Regions from separate parts of the Priestia sp. Y58 genome, predicted to be linked through region 1. Evidence: riboswitches for the same ligand, from Rfam matches in the RefSeq annotation. Region 1 holds a riboswitch; the other holds the start of a gene.
What was found. A riboswitch is a leader RNA that binds a small molecule or an ion and turns the genes downstream of it on or off. The one in region 1 is predicted to bind lysine.

Region 1 (3,192 bases):
CATTTGCTCATTGCATACGTAGTAACGACTGGCTTTACATCTTTACGCACCAAATCTTCGTATGTTTCTCGCTCTACAGCAAGACGAGCTTCTCCATTTTTCACAAATACAACAGCAGGGCGCGGAATACGGTTGTAATTGCTAGCCATTGAATAGTTGTAGGCACCTGTAGAGGACACTGCTAATAAATCTCCTTGATTAACGCGCGGTAAATCGATATCCCAAATAAGCATATCTCCTGATTCACAGCATTTCCCCGCAATTGATACTGTTTCATCTTTTTTATCCGTCACTCTATTAGCCAAGACAGCTTCATGTTTTGCATCATAAAGGGCAGGGCGGATATTATCGGTCATACCGCCGTCAATTCCTACGTATTTGCGTACACCCGGAATCTCCTTCGTTGAGCCAATTGTATAAAGCGTTGTACCCGCTTCTCCTACGATGCTTCTTCCAGGCTCAATCCAGACTTCTGGAAGGGTATAATTCTGTTCAGTTAACGTACGGCTTAGCTTTTCTGTCAGTGCATCTACATAATACTCAACTGGAAGAGGAGAGTCGCTTTCGGTATAACGAATACCAAAACCACCACCTACGTTTAAAACTTTTACTTCAAACTCCATTTTATCACGAATACTGAATAAGAAATCAGTTAAAATATCAATGGCGCGAGAAAAACCATCTACTTCAAAAATTTGCGAACCAATATGACAATGAATGCCTAAAAGATCGTAGTAAGGTTTTTCTAACGCAGAACTTACCGCTTTCATAGCCTGGTCATTGGAAAGACCAAATCCAAACTTGGAGTCTTCCTGTCCGGTCATAATATACTCATGTGTGTGGGCTTCAATCCCTGGAGTAACACGCAGAAGAATAGATGCTTTCTGTTTGCGCTCAGCTGCTAAGGCATGCAAAACTTCAAGTTCGGTAAAGTTATCAACAACAAAACAGCCAATATTCGCATCAAGAGCCATTTCAATTTCTTCAATCGTTTTGTTATTTCCATGAAAATGAATGCGTTCAGCTGGATATCCAGCTTCAAGAGCTGTAAATAATTCGCCTCCTGAGACCACATCTAATGACATATCAAGCTTCGTTAAAAGGCTAGCCATTTCCATACAAAGAAACGCTTTCCCTGCATAGGCGATTTGATATGAAAATCCGCTTCTTTGAAAGGCTGAATGGAAGGCCTTGCATTTCGTCTCAATTAATTCTTGATCGTAGATGTATAGAGGAGTGCCGTATTGTTTTTTCAGTTCGACCGTATCGCACTGCCCAATTTCTAAATGATTGCTGCTGTTAATTTTACTCGTTCCATGTAAGTACATAATCCGTATCCCTCCATTTAAATCATTCAACTATAACTTTGAACTTTGATGGTCAGTAGAAAAACACAAAAAAGACCCGTGAAGTGATGTTCACGCGTCTTGGTTTCATAATAATAAAGTATTATTACATTCTAGGCATCAACATCTCTTCAATAGCTCTCCACAAACCAAATGGTTTGTGACAGCTCAGCATTTATTCAATACTGAACCAGTATATGAACACAATGGATGTTTATATACTTCGGCACGAAATCCCTTTTACTTATCTTCACAGACTCCATTAGTCTCCAATAAGTGACTCTTGATTTCATGCACCTCTATTCTCAGAGAGGAAAATTATATTTAAATGTAATTCCTATTATATTTCTTTTTCCGCTGTCTAGTCAACGAAAAGTTAAGGCATAGGAATATCAAAAAAAATAAATAAGAAAGCTATGAAGCTTCCAGATAGAATCCAAGCAGCCAGTGCTGTCTTCTGATGAATGACTAAAAGTGAGAACGTGACAATATTGAAGAGAAAAGAACACAGCAGCGACCATCCATAATGATGAGTGATACTGTGATTAACATAAGCAATGAACTCAATCACAGTAAATAAAAGCGCCCACAAAAGAATCCACCACAGCCGGCCGCTTACATGCAGCGGCAGCCTTCCTAAAAAAACCGGTATAACAAACGGATAAATAATTAAGGTTATTCCAAGGGAAACCATTAGGTGATCGGGTAGAAAAAGGTGATCAATACCAACAGGGTGAAATACCCATACGCGGTGATGAAACAGCAGCACTTCATAAAGCAAATTCCCCGTGACCCAAAACAGCAAAGTAGGATAGTATTCTTGATACCTTCGCCACTTGCCAAATAGTAAACCAAGAATGATGAAAAATAATACAAATGAAGATTGCATACGCTCTCCTTAAAATAATGGTTATTTCTTTTTATTTACATATTATAGAAATTTTATTCTCTCCGCTTTTATTCAGAAACTATAATAGAAAAGCCGTAAGCAGCAGCGGTAAAGACATACTACCACTATTTATGACTGTCTTCACCCTGCTATAATCTCCGTAAAAGAACTTCTAACACTTTTGTTTACAAGATGAAAGGAGCTATATGTCAAAGTCAGCAAGACGTAAAAGTAAGCTCAAAATAGCTTCGCCTAGTATGGGACTTCTTTTTTTGCTATGCTAAAATTGCATACATATAGCATGAGAATACTAGAAGAAAGAAAAGGGTGTTTTGGTATGAAAACATACATCGTAGTTGGAGCTGGGATACTTGGAGCTTCTACAGCATATCATTTAGCAAAAGCAGGAGCAGATGTGACATTGATAGATCGCCAGGATGCTGGTCAAGCTACTGATGCAGCAGCAGGAATTGTTTGTCCATGGCTTTCGCAGCGTCGAAATAAAGCATGGTACCGCTTAGCAAAAGGCGGCGCCAAGTACTATCAAACATTAATTCAGCAATTAGAAGAAGATGGAGAAACGGATACGGGATATAAGCGAGTAGGAGCAATTAGCTTACATACTGATGAACAAAAGCTTAAAAAAATGGAAGAGCGAGCATATAAGCGTCGGGAAGAAGCGCCCGAAATAGGCGAGATTACACGTTTATCCGCTAAAGAAACACAGGCTTTGTTTCCGGCTCTTTCGGAAGAATACAGTTCAGTTCATATTAGTGGAGCCGCTCGCGTCAACGGAAGAGCTCTTCGAAACGCACTTGTGAATGCAGCGAAGAAAAACGGTGCAAAAATAATAGAAGGAAACGCAGAACTACTTTATGAAAATAATCAAGTAACGGGCGTTGCTGTAAATGGACAAACCCTTCTAGCAAGTACAACAATCGTGACAGCAGGAGCGTG
Region 2 (3,192 bases), on a different contig from region 1:
GAAACGAGCAGCGAAGAGGTTTGAATTAGTGCTCTTACATAATTCACGGTTTCTTCAGCTAGTAATTGACAGATAGACGAGAGTTTTTCAAATGTTGCTTTTTCACCTTCTCGCAGTGTTAAAGAATTATTTTTTAAAAATTCAGTTAAATAAGGTGAAACGTAGGTAACAAAGCCGTCTGAATTCAGCCGAATTAATCTTCCACCTACATGCAGCGTAAACGTTTCGATCACTTTTCCGTTTTGACATAAAGCGATGTTAGCGGTGCCTCCTCCTACATCAATATTGGCAATTACTGCATTTGTTTCAGCGGAATGTTGGATTGCTCCTGATCCTTTTGCCGCCAATATTCCTTCCAAGTCAGCACCGGCTGTTGCAACAACAAAATCTCCAGCATGTTCGGCTAGATAGTGAACGATAGTTTCTGCATTTTGCTTTCTAGCAGTTTCTCCTGTGATGATCACAGCGCCCGCCTCCACTTGATCTAAGGAGATTTCTGCATTTTTGTACTCTTGTTCTAGTAGTACCGTTAATCGTTGAACATCGATTTCAACCTCGTTTAACATAGGTGTGGTATAGATAGAACTTGCATACGTTACGCGACGATCAATAATTTGACAGCCTGGCAGCGTAAACTGATTTTGTTGATTTGCTATTAACAGCTTGCTTACAATCAGTTTTGTTGTGCTTGTTCCAATATCTAAACCTATGCTCGTGATCCATTTCTGTAGCATGCTATCAATCCTTTATCTCGTTTGAATATGTTGACTATCATAAAACAGTTTTTTGAATATTTCACTAACTATGTTATCAAACCTGACACACTTTTGTGTAAACAAAGGTGACAAATGACAAAAAAGACTAAATCTTGGTAGATTTAGTCTTTTTTCTTATGATGAATGTGATTTAGTTACAATCATTCTTGATGCCGATGGAATTAACAATGAAAGAATGACTAAGCAGGCTATTAGTGACCCTACCATTGAAATACCGTTCATTGAAAAAGAATACCACAGAGCGGACATACCTTTTGGTGCGTACGATCCCCAGAAAATAATACCAGCAATAAAGTGCCAGAAATAACGTGCGAAGCTTCCGATAATAAGGGATAAAACAATCAAAACAAAAGCTTTTGATCTGTTATTGGTAGCTAAATTTGTTTTAATAGATTGTGAAAAAATACCTCCAAAACCTATAAAAGCAAAAGCCACAATATATTCAATAAATGTTTGTAGCGCTGTTAAAATATAAGCCGTTCCTGTCGCTAACTGCAAAAGCCCCCATAATAGACCAGATAGAGCCCCGCCTTTTACTCCCCAGCGAAAGCACATAATAAAAATGGGCACCATGGAGAACGAAATACTTACAGCCGTTGCAATCTTAATGGAAGGCAAAAGGTCAAGTAGAAGTGCCAATGCTGCAAAAATAGCTATTTCAATTTTAGCCTGTAAAGGTAATGCTTTATTCACGTTTCTCACTCCTGTTTTTGAATCATTCATATCAAACGGTTTACACAGGAGTAAGCAAATATATGCTACTATTCCCACATTCCTACGCTAGCGTTAACTAACAGGTTCTAAGGGTCTGAACATTTCGTTCACTCTCAGCACGGCGGCTCCCCCTGTGGTACGTTTGGATATTTATGTAGTATAAAGACAATGTTTATTATACCATATGTAACAAAATAGATTCGAGAGATTTCAAAGATGTTTCTATTTTCTGAATCTATTTTTTATAATGACAATCGTTTTAGTATTTGTTATACTTCTTTTATGTCAATTGAATATAAAAAACCCTCATCCTAATCGATGAGGTAGAGGTCGCAGTTTTTAATAGTAAAGTAACGGAAATGCAGAGAACATTGAGGATGTTGCTTGAAAGGAAAAATTGCCGAAGTTTAGATCACTTCTCGGTTGATTTAAGCTGGGGCTGTCTCCGAACAGGAACAGAACTGTCACATCATGCGAGTGATGTGAAGAGCTATCTTCACGGAAGGTTGACGCGGTTTTCAGATTTAAAAGCGCGCACATATACTGCGGGCTTTTTTTATGTTATCCCGTCTCTTTCCGTACATTCGAAAGGAGTATTTATCTATGCAAGAGCAGCAAGAATTAAAACGTGGGTTGAAATCTCGCCACTTAACGATGATTTCATTAGGAGGAGCCATTGGAACCGGCTTATTCCTAGCAAGTGGTGGAGCAATTCACACAGCAGGACCTGGGGGAGCGCTTTTAGCTTACGCTATCATTGGCGTCATGGTTTACTTTTTGATGACCAGCCTAGCAGAGCTCGCAGCTTATATGCCTGAAGCTGGTTCATTTAGTACGTATGCGTCTCGTTTTGTAGATCCATCCTTTGGTTTCGCTCTCGGCTGGAACTACTGGTATAACTGGGCTATTACGATTGCAGCTGAATTATCCGCTGGAGCCCTTATTATGAAATTTTGGTTCCCAAACTCTTCTTCTATTTTATGGAGTGCCCTGTTTTTATTAATTATGTTTGGGCTTAACTACCTTTCTGTAAAAGGATTTGGTGAATCTGAATTTTGGTTTTCGTTAATTAAAGTAGTAACGGTTATCATCTTTTTAGTTATTGGTATTATGATGATTTTTGGTATCTTTAACAATGAAGCACCAGGTTTTAAAAACTTCACGCTTGGTGATGGACCGATTCACGGTGGATTCTTTACTGTACTAGGTATTTTTATGGCTGCTGGTTTTTCATTCCAAGGAACAGAGTTGCTTGGAGTCGCGGCTGGAGAAAGTGAAGATCCCGAAAAAACGGTTCCTCGCGCAGTTAAACAAGTCTTCTGGCGCATCTTGTTATTTTATATTTTAGCTATTTTTGTTATTGGAATGCTTATTCCATACACAGCGGATTCATTAGCAAGTGATGATGTGCGGGTAAGTCCGTTTACTCTAATATTCGAACGAGCAGGTCTGGCGTTTGCGGCATCGGCTATCAATGCCGTTATTTTAACAGCTGTTTTATCTGCTGGTAACTCAGGTATGTATGCTTCTACGCGTATGCTGTGGAACTTAGCGAAAGATGGAAAAGCACCAAGGTTCTTAGCAAAAGTGAATAAACGAGGCGTTCCAGTTAATGCCTTAATCGCAACGGCACTTGTCGGTACACTTGCATTTGGTGCTTCATTTTTTGGAGACGGTGCGGTATACACATGGTTACTTAACG

Region 2: linked by a shared signal. The riboswitch ahead of MMB68_RS20845 (amino acid permease) and the one ahead of lysA (diaminopimelate decarboxylase) in region 1 are both predicted to bind lysine.

The regions. Positions count from the first base shown of each region.
Region 1 covers NZ_JAKWFL010000003.1:493,729-496,920, forward strand. The annotation lists gene lysA (diaminopimelate decarboxylase) at 1-1,328, opposite strand, end outside; lysine riboswitch at 1,474-1,656, opposite strand; gene MMB68_RS12555 (CBO0543 family protein) at 1,723-2,235, opposite strand; gene MMB68_RS12560 (NAD(P)/FAD-dependent oxidoreductase) at 2,573-3,192, shown strand, end outside.
Region 2 covers NZ_JAKWFL010000007.1:176,959-180,150, reverse strand. The annotation lists gene MMB68_RS20855 (ethanolamine ammonia-lyase reactivating factor EutA) at 1-734, opposite strand, end outside; gene thiT (energy-coupled thiamine transporter ThiT) at 891-1,499, opposite strand; TPP riboswitch at 1,532-1,632, opposite strand; lysine riboswitch at 1,807-1,991, shown strand; gene MMB68_RS20845 (amino acid permease) at 2,094-3,192, shown strand, end outside.